DNA from 2 places in the Bacillus sp. JJ1122 genome. Region 2 is predicted to be linked to the other one. Evidence: riboswitches for the same ligand, from Rfam matches in the RefSeq annotation. Region 2 holds a riboswitch; the other holds the start of a gene.

Region 1 (10,540 bases), on a different contig from region 2:
ATTCTACTATTATCTTACTTTTTCGACAGAAAAAAAGAAATAGAAACTTTACATAATTCCCAGAATTTCTACTTCGCTTCTACCCCGAATTTCCCTTCCTGGTAATCTCGGTAAGCCTGGCGGATTTCGTCCATTGAATTCATTACAAAAGGTCCGTAAGCAACGACCTCTTCCTTAATGGGTTTCCCTGAATAAACTAATAGTTTTGAGCGTTTATTTGCCTTCAGCCGCAGTTCACTTAACCCACTACCTCCATCGTTGAAGGTTAATGTCGCCGCTGTTGATTTTTCCAGGCTGGTTTCTCCGGTACCTGCCATAAGGTCACCAGAAAGAATATAAAGAAATGCATTGTGCCCCTCTGGAAGCTCGTAGGAAAATTCTGTTCCTTCAGACAAGCTTATTTCAGCAAGCGCAAAAGGCACTAATGGTTCAAGCGGTCCTTTTACCCCAGCGGTTTCGCCTGAGTATACCTTAACTGATCCGCCTTTAATCTGGACGATTGGTACGGTTTCAGAATACACATTCTGATAAGAGGTTTTAGTACTCTTTAGCTCTTTAGGAAGGTTCAGCCATAGCTGCAGTGTATGAGCAATGTCGTCATCAACTGCCTCTTCTGCATGTCTCGCTCCAGACCCGGCATTCATATATTGAATATCTCCACCCTCAAGAATACTGTGCCCGCCGTGATTATCGATATGTTCAAGCCTGCCATCTATCACATATGTTATCGTTTGAAAACCACGGTGTGGATGATCGGAAAATGTCCCGCGCTTGAACCAGTCCTCTGCCATCAGGATAAATGGATCCAATTCCCGCCATCTCTGTGGATTTAAAACAAGTCCCATTTGGACATGCGGAAAATCCTTTTCTTCATATCGTACTGTCCAATGATCTTTAATATCTCTTTGGAACATAATTTCCCCCTCCATTGTTGGCCCTATCCTATTCTATTTAGTAATCATCATGAGATAGCGAGCTATTAACTCTGTCATAATATTATAATACAAATTGCTTACTTTTAGTAAGTTAAAGCATGATTGGTTGGTTGTTTTAAAGTTTATTGAATGATTAATAAGCAAGGGTACAATTCTATATTCCATATCTCTGCTTTCCATTTTCGTTCTTCTAAAATCTTTGTAATTTCAACGAATCAATGTTTGGATAAATTGACTAACAATATGGTGCAGGATGGAGTCGACAATTCAAGTAAGTTTGTCTCCTCAAAAAAACGGGTAGTTACTCTTTAAGCAACAATCTAATAAAAAGGAGCTGTTATTCATGATACTAAAAAAGAAACTATTAGCAAGCGGGTTGGCACTAAGTGTGATTTTAGGCGGCCTTACAGCATGTGGGGATGGCGTTGACCAGGATAATGGCCCAAGTGATGGCGAACAGCAAGATGAAATGGATGATGAAAACGAAAATTAATTGTTTTAAAAATAAAAAATAAGAAGGGAGCGAAAATCACCATTTTCGCTCCCTTCTTATTTTATTTAGGAACCACGCTGACAAGCTCCCTGGTTTAGGGAGTTTTTTTATGATTATGATATCTTTTAAGCTTACATTATATTATAATTTTAGAAATATTTTGAAAAGGCGTGATTGTAGTGGAGGACTGTTTTGTTAGCAGCAAGTATGCTGGCGAGACTCAAATTTCTGGTTCGATTATAAATGAGGGTGTCAGCCATACTGTGCATGGTGTTTGGCATATCATGAGCCAAAAGGCGGTCTTAAATTAATATGAATAAAGTTTATGATTTTAGCTGGGTCGGAAGCCAGAAGACTTTTGTCGATACCATAAGCGTTGACCAATTTGGCCGAGTTGTTGTTGGCCGCTACGGAGGGAATTCCTCTGCTGGTCAATATAAGAATGAGGACGGCTGCTTATTATTGATTGATGAAAGACAAGATTGGGAGTTTGTCATACTTTTGGATGCCCATAATTCCGCCGAAAGCGCAGAATTGATTGTCCAAACCTTTGAACGACGAAAAAATGAGATAAATGAATGTCTAACTCTTCAGCCAGACCAAGCATTCATAAGCCTGGAAAAAATGGTGCTAAACCTATTTCGAAGCACAGAATTTATGGATGAGTGCAGTAAAGTTAAAGGGGAAACTGCCTGTTTAATCGCAGCAAGGAAAGGCAGGTACTGCTGGTGGTTCTCGGTTGGCGACTGTATTTTATATTTACATCACCCCGAGTTAACCGCCTTCGGTCAGCATCAATTAAATCAAAGGCAATTCTATGAGTGGATTGGACAGGTGAACACTTTTGAGATGCCAGTCCCCTGCTACAGCACCGGCAGAAAGGAACTGCGGCAGGGCATTAATCATCTCTTGCTGACAACCGATGGTTTAATAGAATGCCCTGGGGAACGATTCTCCAATCCACAGGACATTTTCCGGGTTTTCTCGAAATCTTCTAATGGAGAAAGCGTTGAGACTTTATTAAAAGGAATTCAGGAAAACAATGTTCGTGACAGTACGACAATTGTGTCCTGGATGGTGGATGTAACCGAGAAAGCTACATTGGCCAGCAATCAGTAAAATCTCATAGATACAGAGGTTCATTCGGATAAAAACGTTTCAAGAAAAAATAAAACGACCATTTCCCATAAGCATTTGGGAAATGGCCGCACCTTTGATTGATCTTTGGGTCTGCTTTTACAGGGTTATGGGTACTCTGTTTCTGTTTTAACAAAGGTACCTCATTTTACTTTCGTTAAAATAGCAACAAAGATTACAAAAAGAGTTAAAAACTTAGAAAGTCAAAGTAACATCTGCATCTGTTGCAAACTCTAGGAATGTTACAGCTCCGCCTACTTCAAGTCCATCAACAAAAGCTTCTTTTTCAAGTCCCATTACATCCATTGTCATTTGGCAGCCAATGAATTTAACGCCCATTTCCACGGCCATTTCAACCAATTCTGGAATAGCAGGAACGTTGGCCTTTGCAAAACCTTCTGCAAAGTGTTCTTTGCCTTCTGGCATAGGAAGCTGCTTGTATGCTTCCTTATGGATTAAATTCAAGCCTTCAAATGTAAAAAATACAGCTACTTCCTGATCAGTGGCAGCCGCTGCTGTTGCGATATTAAATACTTTATAAGCCTCAAATAAGCCACCATTACTTGCGATAATTGCTACTTTTTTACTCATTGTTATTCCTCCTTATATTTAAAAACCATTCCTGATATTATTCAGGGATAAATTTAATTTGACGATTTAATTATACCGTTACCCCTATTGGTATAATAATAACCTAAAAATGAAGCAGGGTCAATCCTGTTTTTGTGTCTGGTTCGCAGGTTTGCTTAAATTCACGCTAAACTATGCGGCAGAAGAGACAAGAGTTTTTAAAAGAAATTTTTCTAGCAGATCAAAATCTGTGATCAAGTGTTGCTCCTATGCTCGTCACAAGTTTTTTTCATAATAAAATTAATAAACTCGATTCCTCCTACCCTCTTGTTTTGCATTTTTACCTCAACGTATCCTTTGGAAAGAAAAAAGTCCAAAGCTGTAATGCTGGCTTCTGTGGTCAGCTCCTCATATCCCTTCAAGCATGCAACTGATTCCAGTTTTCTTAAAATCGCTGAACCAATGCCTCTCGCTTGATAGTTTTTATGTGTGTATAAGAGATCAATTTCCCTCTGGGAGTTAAGGTTTCCGAAACCTGCCACTACCCAATCCACCTCAGCTGTCACTGCAAAACTGTTTCTTAGTCTGCTGTCTAAACTTTCTATACTGGAAAAGCTATTAGCCCAGATTTCACATTGCTCTTGTGTATAATCTCCATGGTTAACACTTAGGATGGTTTCTCTGAACAATTTCAGAATGGCCGGGGCATCTGCTGTTGCATAGGATCTAATTTCCATTTGTAAAATCTCCTTATTTTTATTATTTCCGCACACGAAAATGGTATTGTGATAAGGTCTTTTATCCTATATAATTTAAAATTGGCTTTCATAACAAACGTGGTTCGTAACCATCCCACGTTAAAAAACTAGGAGAGATGAAGAATGAATACGAGAACGATTGTCCGGAACGGACTCCTAGCTGCATTATATATTGCGGTTTCTGCTATTATTCAGCCATTTGGCTTCACGAACGTTCAATTCCGAGTATCGGAAATGTTCAACCACCTGATTGTTTTCAATAAGAAATATTTTTATGGAATCGTATTAGGCGTATTTTTAACGAACCTGCTCTTTTCTCCGATGGTCGCTTATGACCTTGTTTTCGGAGTTGGCCAGTCTGTGATTTCATTGCTCGTCACAATTTTCACAGCAAAATATATTAAGAGCATTATCGCACGGATGGCCGTGAACACTTTGGTTTTCACCTTCACGATGTTCCTGATCGCCATTGAATTGAACCTGGCATTCCAATTGCCGTTCTGGTTCACTTGGCTGACAACAGCTGCCGGCGAATTAACGGTGATGGCAGTCGGCATCCCCGTTATGCTCGCCATCCACAAGCGCGTGAATCTGGAAAAATTGGTTTAAGTATAGTGAAAACGCATGGATTCCATTATCCATGCGTTTTTTTTTGCATTTCATGCCTGAAAGGATATGTTCTCCCGAAGGTTTTTTTCATTTATTAGATTTAGAAGAAACTCCCGATCCTCAGGAAAACCAAAATCCGCTTCGCTCATCCCAGTTACTTCTTTCCACGCTATCTCATGGATCAGCCCGTCCGGATCCTGAATCCGCGGTTCGCCACCTGTTATCATCACTTCAAAAAACTGGAGCTTAATATCAACCCCAAATGAGTTACCTGTTTTTATGTATAAAGGCCTGATGATTTCGACTTCATATCCCGTTTCCTCAAATACTTCCCTGATGCAGCATTCTTCAGAAGTTTCATTCAGGTCTATCCCACCTGCCGGAATAGCCCAAAGCTTTTCTTCCTCTTCTTTTCCCTGCCGAACCATCAGCACTTCCTCATGTTCATTTATACAGACTCCAGCAGCACCTACCCAAAGATCCACCCTGTACCCCCTATATTGTGAGCCTTTTTTATGGCTGTCTTTAATAAAAATTTTATTTTACAAACGCTAAAATCCCCAGCGCAATGATCAGCAAACCAGCAATCTTATTGACCAGACCTAAATGCGGAGTGATCTTATTTTTAAAAATGCTGACAATGAGGCTAAGACTTACCCACCATATGGCCGCACCAAAAAATACGCCGCCAATCAGCGTTACAGCAGTCAAACCTGTATCTGAACTCTGATCAAATCCCAGCCCCGCAAACATCGCGGTGAAATTTAGAATAGTGACCGGATTTGTAATCATCAATAAGAATGTAGATAGATACATACCTACCAGGCTTTTACCCTGCAGATTCGCTGCGGTACTGGCAGGCTTTTTAAAAAATGTTTTTACCCCCAGGTAAAATAAAAACGCAGATCCAATCAGCCTCAAAAGAGCCTGTTGCTCGATCAAAAATGCTGATACCACCGAAAAACCGAATGCGGCGATACTCGCATAAATAATATTCGCCGTCACAGCTCCAAATCCTGTCAAGATACCTGCTGTTTTCCCTCTAGAGAGGACTCTTTGAATACAAAGCAACCCGATCGGCCCAACCGGAGCTGATACTGAAAAACCAAGGATGATACTTTTTAGCAATAACATTCTTAATAAATCCTTTCGAGAGAGGCATTGCCACAAGCCGTGGTGAGTTACTTAACTCCTTTTTACCTCATGCATTTACTTATCCACATTCCTATACAGCTTACCCATATTTGCTTTGGTACAAATAGGATGTGTATAACCCATCGGTATTTCTATTGATTCCTATTGATTTTGATCATGAATGGAATGATATATAGTTTTCAAAAAAACCTTGCCCGTGTCTGTTCTAGCTTTTCCTTGAATTCAACGAGAAACTTCTTTCGTTCATCGTAATCCTGAATGTCGCTGTCTTCCCACAATTCAAGATCCGCCCCTTTATCAATCAGCTCGATTGTTTTCTTTTTAATCCCAACCGTCAATGATCTATGCCTCATTTGAAGGGCCGCAAGTGAAATATATAGAATCGATTCATCAGGCTGACGCTCCAAGTCATCATCATAATCTTCCAACTCCTCGAGCCACGATTTCAAGATGATTTTCGCCGCTTTACGTGGACTCATCCCTTCATCAAGAAGGTCGTTCCATTCATCCTGGATATCACATGCCAAATCATCTTCCCACAGCCCTGTTCCCCATGCTCCCATCGGGTCCACTCCCTATACGTTTTGTTATAGCTGCACTTGCTTCTCCATTATTTTACTCCATAAGGAATTGTGAGTCCTTGTTAATTTTTATAAAAATACAACGCAATTTAGAAGCTTCTATCTCCAGATGATTACTGAACAATTTGTTTATATTTTTCCTTTTATAAAATGCTGCATCCTCTACAGAAAAGAACGCTAATAAACGGGCTCCTCCCAACATATAATTTATTTTTCCCTCATACCTTATTGTAGGACTTTTTCCCAGGGGAGGTTCATTATGTTCATTCATGTTGTCCAAAGAGGAGAGTCATTATGGCAGATTGCGAGCCGTTATCAAGTGACCATCACGCAAATTACAGATATCAACGGATTGGAAAACCCAAATCAACTGGTCGTTGGCCAGGCCTTGATCATTCCATCCTATGATGTATACCATACGGTCAGATCGGGAGAAGCGCTTTGGTCGATCGCACAACGTTACGGCACGACGGCTGACGCGATCGTCAGGGCGAATGGGATCACTAATCCAGCACTGATTTATCCAGGTACCGTGCTGCGGATTCCTGCAATCCGGCATACTGTTCAATCCGGGGAGGCGCTCTGGCAGATTAGCAAGCGTTATGGTGTTACGGTTCAATCGATCATCAGGGCCAATCAAATTCAGAATCCAAACGTACTGTATCCAGGAACCATCCTCACCATCCCCAGGCCGAAGCCAACGATCGAATCGAACGCCTTCACCTACCATTCCGATGAAAAAGCGGTGGAATATGTCGGTGAAGTGGCCGACCTGTTGACCTACATTGCGCCTTTTGCCTATGTCATTCAGCCGGACGGTTCGCTCGTCCTGTATATGAAGGATGACACCGATGCCATCCAGACAGGACTTGCAAAAGGAGCTTTGCCAATGATGTCGATCACCAATTTTACCGCCACCGAAACCGGACATAATATCGCACATGAAGTACTCGCAAGTGAAGAGCACCGTGGAAAGCTTCTGGACAATATTCTTTCCGTCATGCGTGAAAAAGGCTATCGCGGCTTGAATATTGATTTCGAAAATGTATTGGCTGCTGACCGCGAGCTTTACAATTCATTCCTTCAGGCGGCCGTAAATGCCCTGCATAAGGAAGGATTTTTTGTGTCGACGTCTCTGGCGCCGAAAATCAGCGCTGACCAGAAGGGACTGTTATATGAAGCTCATGATTATCAAGCCCATGGCAGGATTGCAGACTTCGTCGTACTGATGACGTATGAATGGGGCTACCGCTTCGGACCGCCGCGTGCCGTTTCACCATTGAACGAAATCCGCCGTGTGCTTGACTACGCTGTTACTGTCATCCCTAGGAACAAAATCCTGATGGGCTTCCAGCTGTACGCCCGCGACTGGGTCATCCCTCACGTCGAGGGCCAGGAAGCTGAAACATACAGCCCTCAGGAAGCTGTCAGCCGAGCGATCAAATACGGCGCATCGATTCAATATGATTCAGCTGCTGCATCGCCTTTCTTCCGTTATAATGATGAACAAGGCCGAGGACACGAAGTCTGGTTCGAGGACGCCCGAAGTGCCCAAGCAAAATTTGATACTATCAAACAATACAACCTTCGAGGAGTCAGCTACTGGGTTTTGGGCTACCCATTCCCGCAGAACTGGACTTTGCTTGAGGACAATTTTAATATAAAAAAATTAACGTAAAATAGTGCCTGGCGGCTTTGCCAGGCACTATTTCTTATGGGATGACCTAAACTGTTTTTACCAAGTCTACGCTCTTAAAACAGTTTCTGCCAGCACCCTCGCTCCAATGTTAAGCGCGGAATGATCAAAGCCCATTTTTGGATGGTGGAGGCCTGGGGCAAGATTTGCTCCTACTCCAATCATGGTTGCTTTCAGTTCCGGCTGCTTCACCGTATAATAATGAAAATCATCGCTGCCTGATGTAACGACAGGAGCTGCTAGAGCGTCCTTACCTATGGATTCAATTATTCCCTCAGCAGCAATCGCTTCTGCTTCAGAAGACACTTCTGCACCAGGAGCTAAATCAAGCCAGTTCCATGTAATTTCGACTCCGTAAAGCTTTTGCAGTCCTGCCAGTTTTTCTTCGATTGATTCTTGCAGCTGCTGCAATACATGATTTTTCTGGGCTCTCAAGTCAATCGCAAACTCAGCATTGCCTGGTATGATATTTAAATTATCGCCGCCTGCGATGATTTTCGTAAGTTTAGCAGAATGAGGCTCAAATGGTGAAACATAGATCGATTTCAACATTTGCTGCAGGGCAACGATCACGTCGATTGCATTCTTTCCTTGGTGCGGCCTCGCCCCATGGGCATCAACTCCGATAATTTTGCCTTCAAGGAAGGTGCCTGCGCCATGGTGGATGGACGGAGCAACCTTGCCTAATGGGAGTTCTTCCACAGGACGAAGATGGACGCCGAACAAATGGGTGACATCCTGAATGGCACCGCGCTCGATCATCGAAATAGCTCCATTGCCCTTTTCTTCTGCTGGCTGGAAAATAAACCGGATTCTCTTAGATGGCTTTTTTTCCATTATATAGAGCATTGCTCCGAGCACCATCGACATATTAGCGTCATGTCCGCAGGAATGGTTTGCCTTCCATACACCATCTACTTCCTGCCACAAAGCATCAATATCTGCTCTGACAGCAATGACTTCCTCACCTGTTCCAACCTCGGCCACCAATCCTGTCACATCGTCGAACTTTTTATATGGGACACCTAACTCCTCAAGGATTCCAGCTATTTTCTTCGTTGTTTTATATTCCTTCCAGCTTACCTCTGGATATGTATGAAAGTGGTCGAACCACTCTAGTATACGAGCTTCAATTGAACTTTGATCCAAGTTGTCCACTCCTGTCTGATTTTAAAACCTATTATAATCCCAAACTGTTTTTATTCCTATGAATTTTAGAAGTACTTTTATTTATCAATGGTCCATCCTTTGAAGCGGCCATCTACTAAAATAGGAACTGCTTCTGTTACATCCAGTCTTGCGCAATGAAGGACATCGGCTTCATATCCACGTTCGCGCAACTCACGTCCGCTGCCGCAATCCCAGATAAGCTGTGATAAATTTTCCTTCGTCCCGTTCAAGGCAGCAATACATACTTGAGCTTCTGGTGATTTTTCACCTTCCAATTTGGAGAGAATGGCTCCTGCACCGAGGTAATCCTCGATGGAAGGCCGCAGCCTGTCTTCATTTTCCCTTACATCATTCCACATTTCCCCGCTTGGTACGACCGTGATTGCCGCTCCTGATACTTGTTTTATTTTGTTAGCTGCCGACGCGACTGCTGAGGCATTGAGCAATGAGCCGATTAGCAGAGCCGGAACCTTTGATGAGATCCAGGTACAATAGGCTCCATTAAGCGACGATAATACATAACTGTTATTTCGATGGCCATTGTTGAAGGTTACTGGAGACAAAGTAGGCTTTCCAGCCCGTGCTGCTTCCGCCCTGCCTAAAATATATTCAGCACCAACGCTTTCGGCGTAACTTTTACCATCAAGGTCTGGGGGATAAGGATAGATTACTGCTCCGGCATTCAGAGCTGAAACAACCGTTGAGGAAAAACTAAGGACATCTACAACAATGACAATGTCCCCACGTTCTGCAGCTTCACGCGCCCCTCGCCTTCCCCACTCCACCCGGCACTCAAAAGGAGATTGGTCAAACATAAGATCACCTCAAATTTCATTATGAAAGATTATATATTCTCGTTTTAGATGCCTATTCCTCCTCAGCCTTAAGTCTTATACGAAAATCTGTCTCTGGCTCATTATGAATCTTCCTTTCTAGGGATAAAATGGAAACATCTTAAAGGAATGCTAAATAATTACTATTTAAAACCGGGACTCATTACTAGCGTCTGTATACGTATGATTTGTCTTCGGGTGCATAAAATAGAAATTTTTTACATTCCTATTTTACGATAATATCAGGAGGATTATATGGGATTATTAAAATTTATTGTGCAAAGAAAAATCTTGATCAGCTTAATGGTTGTATTAGTTTTATTGATTGGCAGCTTCGCAGTAATCAAACTCGATAAGGAATTGCTTCCTTCCATGGAAATGGACGGTGCTTATGTTGAAATTAACGCCGGGGAAATGCCTGCAATTGAAGTTGAACGCACCATAACCACCCCTCTCGAAAAACAGATCCTTGGTCTTGAGGGTGTTGAAGATATCGAGACGACCAGCAGCATCGGCCGCAGCTCCTTCCAGCTGACATTTGAGCGGGGACGCGGTGAAGACTTATTCAAGGAAGTAGAATCAATCGTCAATTCCTCTACTGCT
Region 2 (10,540 bases):
CTATTTGGGGTCTTTCTTTTGAAGGCCATGGAGGATGAAGAGGAGGAATTATATATTCAAGTGGGCTTATCCAAGGGGCTGTCGAGAGGGTATCTGTATATTGTTCACATGTTGCGAAATGTGCTTCCTGTTTTCACACTCAGATTCAGGTCGATTCTTTACATGTTGCTCTCTAATCTAGTCTTGGTAGAGTTTATGTATTTTTATGAACAAGCGTTTACTTCAATCTTATTAGACCAGGTGTTTTTGGGTGAACATTTTGTGTTGCTGTTATCCACGATTTTGATGTTGATCACCCCTGTCATTCTTTTTGAATTTTTGGTCAGAATGATCGTTAAATATACTGTTGTCAAAAAACGAGGTGAAATTCGGCTATGAGGCTTAATTCCTACAAAAAAACAAAAATCTCATTAACGATTCTCCTGATTATGCTTATTGCCAGCGTCTTATACGACTATATTGGTCCTGAAGATTATCGGACCATGATCCACCATCTAAAGGATGAGAATGGGAAGACATTAAAGGCTCCTCCCTACCCTCCGAGTAAAGATTTCTTACTGGGTACAGACCGTGATGGACGGGATAACTTGATGTTAATTATTGATGGAATAAAATATACATTTGCTGCGCTTGTTGTCGTCTCTTTTCTTAGAGTGGCAATCGGTACTTTACTGGGAATCTTGGTCGAGAATTGGATGCCTGCTTTAAAACCTTTTATCAAAGCATTTTTCCTGCCATTTCAGTACGTACCAGTCCTTCTGACCGGCGTGTTTTTAATGAATGGATACCTTTTTGGTTACAATGATGTTCCCGTTATCGTAAAAGTTGAGTATCAGTTGATTGTCCTATTCATTCTAGGGTTTCCTACTGTTTTTTTCTTTATAACGGATTTTATTAAGGAAATAAAAACGAAGTCATTTATAACAAGCTCCTATTTATTAGCAGCCAGCAAATGGCATATCATGGCAAAGCAGATACTGCCCCATCTTAAACCTCAACTGGCATTATTGTTTGTACAGCAGGTCCTCCAAACCCTGCAAATTCTGATGGGTCTTGCCATGTTCTCTCTTTTCCTTGGGGGACCACATAAAGAAACAATTTATAATACCCATTATAAAAAGTCGATCACGAACGAACTAGCGGGACTTACTGGACAAAATTTTTGGTGGCTGAAGTATGCATCATACATCGCGTTAAGCTCACTGACAGTTTTGCTGATTATTTTCCTGCTGATTATAATCATAAAAAACGAACTAGTCGCTAATATGGCAGGTGAAAATGAAATGGTTTCAAAATCATCATCAAAAAAGAAAGTAAGGAATCCAGAGCTTCCCAGGATAAAAGAAATAAGCAGTTAAACAACCTAGATATTTTAAAAGAAGGGTCTGATGCCCCTTCTTTTTTTGTTGGCTGTTTTTGCACTGATAGTTAGTTTTCGAATGAAGTTGTCATCGGTTAATTATCTAACATTTCGGGGGATCCTTTCTTTGAGTTTTAAATTGTATATAGCATTACATTAAGGGATTAAAAGACATAATTTACTGGAACTGCTTATCTTAATAAGAAAAACAGGCAGTCCACAAAAAAAAGGCGACTAAAACCATAGGGATTCAAATAAATTATAGTGTTCTCCTTTACTGCCAACAAGAAAGGATGATTCATCTGTGACTAAATTATTTGGTACTGATCCCTCATTTTATCCTTCTCCCCGCTCAGCTATGGATGCACCACCCGAAAACTTAGCTTATGTAGCATTGTTAGATCCAGACGCAATTGGTGTTGTTGATCTTGATCCTGCTTCCCCTTCTTACGGAAACCTGATTTATAAACTTGATTTACCTGGTGTTGGGGATGATGAGCTTCACCATTTTGGCTGGAATGCCTGCAGCTCCGCGCTGTGCCCAACCGCTTTTCATCCACAGTTGGAAAGGAGGTACTTAGTTCTTCCCGGCATCCGTTCCTCACGTATATATATAGCTGATACAAAGCCTGACCCCCGAAAACCAAAAATCATCAAAACGATTGAGCCTGAAGAAATTAAAAAACGAACTGGCTACAGCCGCCTTCACACGGTTCACTGTGGTCCAGAAGGTATTTTCATAAGTGCTCTTGGTGCAGCTGAAGGTGATGGCGGACCTGGCGGCATACTCCTGCTTGATCATTTCAATTTTAATGTATTGGGTGCCTGGGAAATGGACCGAGGTCCTCAGCACTATGCATACGATTTCTGGTGGCATATTGCTCATGATGTGACTGTATCAAGCGGTTGGGCGACTCCGGATTTATTTGAAAATGGATTGAACCTGGACGCACTGCTGCAAAGGAAATATGGTCACAGCATACATTTTTTTGATAGCCGCACCCGAAGCCATATTCAGGAAATTGATTTTGGAGACCAGCATCAAATGGTTCTTGAATTGAGGCCTGCCCATAATCCCCGCAAGACATATGGTTTTGCAAGCGTGGTTGTCGATGTAACGAATCTAGCGAGTTCCATCTGGGTCTGGTATCGCGAAAACGGGAAGTGGGAGGCAAAGAAAATTATAGAAATTCCGGCTGTCCCAACACCAGCTGACCAGCTTCCTCCTGCTTTAAAGGATATTGGAGCTGTTCCACCATTGGTAACGGACATGGTCCTGTCGCTTGATGACAAATTTTTATATGTGAGCTGCTGGGGAACTGGAGAATTAATTCAATATGATGTCAGTGATCCATTTAACCCTAAACATATTGATACGGTTAAAATTGGCGGCATTGCAACACCTGTCCCCCACCCATCTGGTAAACAAATCACAGGAGGACCACAGATGGTCGAATTAAGCCGGGATGGGAAGCGGGCTTATTTTACAAACTCCCTTTATAAAGCGTGGGATGAACAATTTTATCCTGATGGAATCCATGGAGCTATGGTAAAAGTGAACATAAAACCCGAGGGTGGAATGGAAATAGATGCAGACTTTCTAATTGAGTTCGAAGGAATGAGAGCTCACCAAATCAGGCTTGAAGGCGGCGATTGTTCTACCGATACTTTTTGCTATCCGTGAATCGGGAGTGAATACAATTGGAAGGTTTATTTTCATATGAAAGCCAGATGGCCGCAGCCGCTCTCCTTGGTGCATTTCATGGCATTAACCCAGCAATGGGATGGTTATTCGCAGTCTTTTTAGCCATTCATAGAAGTCAAAAACGCGTTTTGTTTTATGCAATCATTCCAATTGCCACAGGCCAAATTTTAGGAGACGGGCTTGTTATTGCCGCTCAGACATTTGCACGTTTCCATTTGCCTGCTGGCACTGTTCACTTATCTATAGCTGCATTCATCGTTATTTATGGTATATACAGGCTGTTTCGGTATTACCGTCATTTCAAGTGGGCTGGCGGATTGAATGTAGGTTATGGTCAGCTAATCCTCTGGTCATTCCTGGCCTCATCCACACATGGATCTGGGCTCTTATTTGCACCATTTATTCTTGAAGCTTCAAGCATCATGGACCTTGTGCCATTATGGATCGTGCACGAAATGGCTATGTTAACTTCCATGACTGTTATTTCCCTGTCAGTCTATCATTTAGGAATAGCCAAATTTAAAAAGTATCTAGTCAATTTCGAATTGGTCTGGGCGATTTTATTAATTGCTGTTGGTGTTTTATTATTCGTAATGGGCGGAGGTATGGGGCAAGAACATATTCATTGATTGTAAGGTAAATAGAAAAAAGGTGCTGAATTCTTCATTCAGCACCTTCTGTCATTTTAATTTGAAACAGCTTTATTGTTGAATATATTGCTTATAGGGTTCAACAGCATCGCGCCAATTGCCTGAATGAGCGTTTTCACAATCACCTGTCCTAAGATGGCTGCAGGCACTGCTTCCCAAGGAAGGAAATTTGCTCCGATGGGGCTTAAGCCAATAACAACAAAGATAACAGAATCAAGCAGTCCCCCAACCAAACCACTGTAAAATACTCTCCAGCTCATTGGCAGCTTAAGCCTCGTGTAAATTTCAGTATCAGTCGTTTCCGCTACGGCAAAGCTCAATGCGGAAGCAAATACAATTAAAAGTGTATCTCCCAGGATGTAAGATACTATAGCTGATAGTACAAGTGCTGCACCGATGAATAGATACGTCTTGGCACGGCCATATTTATTCTGGACAAGGTCACGGAAAATAAATGTGGCACCAATGAGCAATGTTCCCATTGGCACAATGAACATTCCTAAGTGAAGCGGCGCAAATGCCGCGGTTATAACATTTGCGGTAATAATCGAAATTAAATAAAAAAAGATTCTCATCTTCTTCCCTCCTATTAATCTAAACTCCCCTTTTGTTTCCCCAGATGTACGTATGCAATTGAGGCAAGATCCTGACGTTCTTCAGGTCATGGTCCATCATTGCTTTATTGACAAGCCATTCATATTTACCAAGTAAGCTTGAAACTAACTTCTCATCTTCTGATGTAGTAATATCATCATTTCCAACCTGTAAAAAGAATGGAATTTCCGGGTACCTCATGTGGATTGTTTTGGCATACTCATAATCTGCATCATTAAAGACAACGACCTTCAAGCTAACATTTTGGTCTGTCTGAAGTTGAACACGATCAATGATAGTATCCAAAATTTTATAATCTGTAATCATTCCTGAACTTGGCGGTTTTGGGGAAAGTGTAAGTTCATCGATTTGTAAAAACCAATCCTGCCACCTGCTGCCCTGGGTCTCCAGACAAATTTTAATGTTTTTCTCTTTTAGCAAAGCAATCAAACTAGATAAATTGGTTAAGAGAGCTGGGTTTCCGCCTGATATCGTTACATATGAAAAGCCTTCGCCGCCAAGCGACTGCAAATGCGCCAAAATTTCCTCGGCGGTCATCTGCGTGATCAGATCTTTTCCCGACCCATCCCATGTAAAAGAAGAATCGCACCATGCGCACGAGTAGTCACAGCCAGCGGTTCGCACGAACATGGTTTTCTGGCCGATAACCATCCCTTCACCCTGGATGGTGGGGCCAAATATTTCGATAATTGGTATCTTACTCAAGCTCCATCCACTCCCGTCTTGCTTCGGCATAGCTTGTAGGAGTTTCATAGAGGCGAACGAACTCCACCCTGGCTCCATCATATTGATCCTGTCTTTCAATAAGGGCTTCCGCCATTTTTTCATAAATCCAAACCACCATATTTTCGGCAGTTGTATTCATCGGAGGAAGCGTTTCATTTAAGTATTTGTGATCAAGATAGATTTCAATTTTTGACTTCCATATTTCTTTAATATCGCCAAAGTCGATCATCAGGCCGCGCTCATCGACAAAGCCGCTCAGTCCAAAAATAACTTTATAGGTATGACCGTGCAGATTCTTGCACTTCCCTTCATAAGCATGAAGGTGATGAGCAGAATCAAAGGTGAACTCCTTGCTGACAAGCACACGTTTTGAATGATATTTTAATTGTTCTCTCTTGATATCCTGATCAATTTTTTGAAGCTGTTCTACAATACGGAAACCGAACATGATTAAACAGCTCCTTCCAAGAACTCATCGAGCCCCTTTTTTCTCAGCAGACAGGCCGGGCAGACACCACATCCGTCAGCTATGATGCCGTTATAACAAGTTAAGGTCTTGGTACGGACAAAGTCAAAAGCACCCAATTGATCTGCGAGCTTCCACGTTTCCGCTTTATTCAGCCACATTAGAGGCGTGTGTATGACAAAATTCTCGTCCATCGAAAGGTTCAATGTGACGTTCAACGATTTAACGAATATATCCCTGCAATCCGGGTATCCGCTGAAATCTGTTTCACAAACACCAGTCACGATGTGTTTGGCATTTACCTGGCTTGCCAGCACACCTGCAAAGGACATAAACAATAAGTTTCTCCCTGGTACGAAGGTTGACGGCAAGCCTCCGTCTTCCCCGTCCTTCACTTCTATTTCATCTCTTGTCAGTGCATTAGGTGCTAACTGATTTAACAGACTCATATCAAGAATATGATGTCTGATTCCGAGTTCTTTCGTAATTTCTTTCGCGCAATCAATTTCTGTCCGGTGCCTCTGGTTATAATCAAAGGTTACCGCTTCTACTTCTGCAAATTGCCCCATCGCCCAGAACAAACATGTAGTACTGTCCTGGCCGCCGCTGAAAACAACTACGGCTTTTTCATTTTTCATTCTGAAAATCTCCTTTTAAACGGAAAAAACAGTACTACTAAGACAGCAGTACTGTTTATCCTTAGTTTTTTTGAGAGGGTAGCTAGAACCTCTTCCGTAAAGACGGATTTATGTGATTTTGAACTAATTTATTTTATCATACATTTTATAATTGGGAAGCTTTTTTTATTCCGGAATTCCTTATATCTTCTTATTTCAACTTCTTTTTCTAGAAATCCCCTCCTTTCAACACCATATTGGAAAACAACAATTAAAACGGGTGCAGTCTGAAATTTTTCTATACCGGATGTGAAAAATCAGCTGAATTACTATTGAGAAGGGAGAAGTGTTGAAACACTATTGAATCCATTCTGCATACATTGAACGTGAGGTGATTTATGATGCCGGAATGGATTGTTGCATTCTTTCCAGTGAATTTTTTATCAGCATACGTTTTGTACATTTACCTTTACAATCGAAGGGAGCAAATTGGTTTTCATTTGGGGATGAATATCGCCATGGTTGCCGGGGGAGGAATGGCACTTGGTACCGGGCTCATTTTCATCAATCTTTATCCATTGTATTTTCTTGAGGCTACCCTTGTTGCAGTGATAATTGGAAGTCTAACTGGCATCTTCTTTGGCAACCTATTTGACTGCCAAACCTTATTGACCGGGTATATTAACGGACTAATGATGGGGATTATGGCTCCAATGATCGGAGCAGCTGCCTCTGAGGGAATTCTTTTCTTGTTGATGATCGAAATATTTATCATAAGCAGCTTTTGCTTAGTGGCTGCCTTTGCCTACAGGGGTTAGATGGAGGTCTTCAATGCAAATCATCTTAATTTCTACCACTTTTGTTAATGTTGCCTTCGGTGTTTGGCTATATTTTGTACTGAGTAAGTGCAAGTTTTTATTAAACGACAGGTTTGGCTACATCTCGGTTAAGACTTCCAGCAGCACATTAAGTCTTGTTGCCTCTTTGAACCTTTTTTTGCTTTTTCCTGCTGATTTTGAGATAACTGGTCTGCTCAATCTATTGCTGGGAATAGGAATAGGATGGCTGTTTGGTTCACTGTTGAATGCCCAAACATTGATAGCGGGAATTTATAATGGCGGAATGGGGGCGATTATGGGAACAATGGCAGGTGCGGTTGTCATGAATCCGGCTATTTGCGGGTTGCCTTCAACGATTCTTTCTGAACAGGAAATCATCATTTTCTTTGCGTTGTTAAGCATATGTATCCAAGGAATAACGGCATTCATGCTTCTGTTTTCTTTCAGGGCTTGAATTCTCATAAAAATAAAGAATAAAGCAGCCTGCTTGGCTGCTTTTGTTTACTTTATCGAAAACCCTTCAAATAATTTACCTCCAAAAGGTTCTAAAATGGAGTCTGCAAGCTCAACGACCTGACTTTTTTCTCCACTTTTATAATAGTTGTCAAAGGCTTGAACAAAATAGTTTGCAAAGTGTGGATCAAATTTGGTTAATTCCCTGAACATCCATTTTGAATTTCCAATCCAATGTTTATTTGTCCTTAGCACAAATTCATGTAAAAGATCAGCCAAGGCATTTGCAATAAAGAGTTCTTCAGCTCTTTTTGTTGAGCCGATGAAATCATCAAGTGTATCTGTAATAAAATAGCGCTTCATTTCAATCTCTTTTTCTGTCCACAATTCAGGCCCATTTTCGATTATGGATGCTGCTTCCTCTCTGATCGCTGGCAATATCTCGCTGTCCTTGAGAACTATTCCTTCAGAAACCATCCTTGGCAAGCTTGGTCTTGCCCTTTTAACGTCACTTTCGAAAAATATTTTATACGAATGGAGATTATGGACAAAAACCTCGACTGGCCAGCCAAATGTTCTTAATGATTCCCTGTAAGGTGACGTCACCTTACAATCAAAAATCACTATATCTAAATCTGAGGTTGGTGTTGCTTCCCCCCTGACTACACTGCCTGCAAGCAGCGCGGCATCACATAATGGGAAACGATCTTTAATAAATCTCTTTGCAGCCTCGATAGGTGCCGGTATGATTTGCGTATCCATGCTTCTTTCCCCTCTAATCCCATATTAAATAATTCATTATCGTAAAAATCCACCTTCTGAATGAAGGATTTGACCAGTAATCCATTCAGCCTCTTCACTTGCCAGGAATTTTACCAGTTTAGCTGCGTCCTCAGCCTTTCCTACACGCCCAAATGGAAACCTCAGCAACAGTGCTTTTTTTGTCTCTTCATCCATCCATCCTGTGTCGGTAGGGCCTGGATTGACAGCATTTACGGTAATGCCTCTTGAAGCCAATTCCGCCGATAAAGTTACCGTCAATGCATCGATCGCTCCTTTTGTAGTGGCATAAGCCAGTTCTCCTGGCATGGGTCCTCTAAACTGTCCCGAGGTCATATTTATGATTCTTCCGCCAGTACTTTTGTTAAACTTCCTGGCAAATTCAATGCTCAAGAGTGTTGTGGCCCGAATGTTGACTAAATAATGCCGGTCCAATTCTGCTGGTGTCAGATTGGAAAAGTCATTGCTGGTAGAATAGGCCGCATTGTTCACCAAAACATCCGCGGGGCGCCCAACTGCAGTAAGTGATTCAAAAAGCTTTTGTGGTGAGTCATCCTTGGTCAAATCCAATTCCATGCAGAAAGATTTCACACCCATTAGGTCAAGTTCATCTTTTAGTGCCTGGGGTTCTTCATTCAAAATACCCCAGGGCATTTCCTTGTCATATTCAGTCCAATAAGTGAAAAATATATCAAAGCCACAAGCTGCCAGCTCGCGACATATTTCAGCACCAATACCCTTCAATCGGCTAGCTCCAGTAACAATCGCGATTTTATTCTCTCTCAAACTAGTACCTCACCTTCTAAAACATAATGTTATTTTAATTATTATAGAACGACCATATTTTGTCGATACAAAAATGGGGATCGAACCAACGGAATCGAAAACACTACTGATCAATATGAGAAGTAGCCTTGATGAATTCTTCTGAACAGGACAAATGTTAAAGCTGATTACTTTTGTCAAGGCTTGATGTTTCATATAAAGAAGCGAGTGGTATTTTACTAAATAGAATAGACACGACAAGGAGGTTATATTGAATGCCTTTTTCTATGAGATATCAGGCCATTCCCCTCAGTTTGACCATCCTGATCGGGTCAGGCTGCAGCAGTGAAGATGCAGAGCAAAGTGCAAAACAAATTGAAGAAGAAACAAAAAACGCAGCTGCAGTAACTGGTGAAAAAACAAAGGAAGCAGCGGAGAAAATTAAACAGGAAACACCAGTAATCATCCAGAATATGAAGGATACTTATAAAAAAAGCGAGCAAGAAGTTAAAGACAATACTCTTCAAAAAGGTGATACCGCAATCGTCCAAAGTGATGCTTATCTGGCGCTTACTCCAAAAGCTTATGACGAATTGTATAAATTGATAGAGGTTAACGACGTTGATGGCGTTGATAAAATCGTGAGTGAAAATCAGGTGGAAGAAATTAAAGAAGATAGTGAAGTGGAAATCTTGGAAAGAGACATACGCCGTACGAAGGTAAAAATGAAAGAATCTGGTGATGAAGGATATTTGCCTACCTCTTTGTTAGAACCCGTAAAATAATAGGTTATCAGAAAACCCAGAATATAATATTCTGGGTTTGTTTGGGGTTAATCTACAATAAAATATCAACTACGTTCTAGTTATCCTGCTCCTTTGCCGTAAAACTGCTGGGCATTACAACAGCAACAACCTTTCCCCTTGCACATAGCGTATCTCCTGCAAACACCTCTGTTTCTACTTTAAATTTCTTAGGGTGGATTTCCTGTACAGTGCCAATTGCTTTCAAAACAGTACCGTGCGGAGTCGGTTTCAGGAAATCAACGTGTAAAGAAGCAGTTACAAATCTAGGCGGTTCTGCTGAATCCCCAGGCTCATGTCCATTCTTCCTGTGCAGAGCCAGTGCCGCAGAGCCAGTTCCATGGCAGTCTATGAGTGACCCAATCAGCCCTCCGTAAACAAAGCCTGGCAATGCCATATGCTCCGGTTTTGGAGCGTAAATCGTCATCGTTTTGTCTTCAAGCCAGCCGGTCCGAAAGTGATGTCCTTGCTCATTCATTCTGCCGCAGCCATAACACCATGCAAAGTCTTCAGGATAATCATCTTGTATTGCTTTCAACACTTTCTCTTCCATATTCATTCCTCCTCTTCCAGTATCCCAATCTTTAGTAATTCTTCTTGCGATGGCAGAATCCTTTAATATTCGTAAAATTTCAGCAATAAATGAACTCATGTTATGATTGATCTATTACTTTTACGAGGTGATAGGATGAAGTACAGAAGGTTAGGAAAAACGGATTTGGACATATCGGTCGTTGGGATTGGTACGTGGCAATATGGAG

Evidence for each region. Region 2 has a riboswitch for preQ1 ahead of queC (7-cyano-7-deazaguanine synthase QueC). Riboswitches for the same ligand answer to the same signal wherever they lie in the genome.
Region 1: linked by a shared signal. The riboswitch ahead of V7201_RS02610 (QueT transporter family protein) and the one ahead of queC (7-cyano-7-deazaguanine synthase QueC) in region 2 are both predicted to bind preQ1.

What each region holds. Positions count from the first base shown of each region.
Region 1 covers NZ_JBALQL010000003.1:59,948-70,487, forward strand. The annotation lists gene V7201_RS02585 (pirin family protein) at 69-914, opposite strand; gene V7201_RS02590 (hypothetical protein) at 1,279-1,428, shown strand; gene V7201_RS02595 (protein phosphatase 2C domain-containing protein) at 1,741-2,547, shown strand; gene V7201_RS02600 (DsrE/DsrF/DrsH-like family protein) at 2,761-3,156, opposite strand; gene V7201_RS02605 (GNAT family N-acetyltransferase) at 3,390-3,872, opposite strand; PreQ1 riboswitch class I at 3,966-4,010, shown strand; gene V7201_RS02610 (QueT transporter family protein) at 4,017-4,502, shown strand; gene V7201_RS02615 (NUDIX hydrolase) at 4,553-4,987, opposite strand; gene V7201_RS02620 (LysE family translocator) at 5,040-5,636, opposite strand; gene V7201_RS02625 (MarR family transcriptional regulator) at 5,837-6,220, opposite strand; gene V7201_RS02630 (LysM peptidoglycan-binding domain-containing protein) at 6,498-7,916, shown strand; gene V7201_RS02635 (M20 peptidase aminoacylase family protein) at 7,983-9,083, opposite strand; gene V7201_RS02640 (2-phosphosulfolactate phosphatase) at 9,161-9,919, opposite strand; gene V7201_RS02645 (efflux RND transporter permease subunit) at 10,193-10,540, shown strand, end outside.
Region 2 covers NZ_JBALQL010000026.1:48,932-59,471, forward strand. The annotation lists gene V7201_RS15745 (ABC transporter permease subunit) at 1-378, shown strand, start outside; gene V7201_RS15750 (ABC transporter permease subunit) at 375-1,358, shown strand; gene V7201_RS15755 (selenium-binding protein SBP56-related protein) at 1,665-3,044, shown strand; gene V7201_RS15760 (hypothetical protein) at 3,062-3,694, shown strand; gene V7201_RS15765 (VUT family protein) at 3,751-4,290, opposite strand; gene queE (7-carboxy-7-deazaguanine synthase QueE) at 4,310-5,035, opposite strand; gene queD (6-carboxytetrahydropterin synthase QueD) at 5,028-5,504, opposite strand; gene queC (7-cyano-7-deazaguanine synthase QueC) at 5,507-6,160, opposite strand; PreQ1 riboswitch class I at 6,216-6,258, opposite strand; gene V7201_RS15785 (hypothetical protein) at 6,538-6,957, shown strand; gene V7201_RS15790 (hypothetical protein) at 6,971-7,432, shown strand; gene V7201_RS15795 (nucleotidyltransferase domain-containing protein) at 7,480-8,193, opposite strand; gene V7201_RS15800 (SDR family oxidoreductase) at 8,230-8,997, opposite strand; gene V7201_RS15805 (hypothetical protein) at 9,252-9,761, shown strand; gene V7201_RS15810 (PaaI family thioesterase) at 9,838-10,332, opposite strand; gene V7201_RS15815 (aldo/keto reductase) at 10,468-10,540, shown strand, end outside.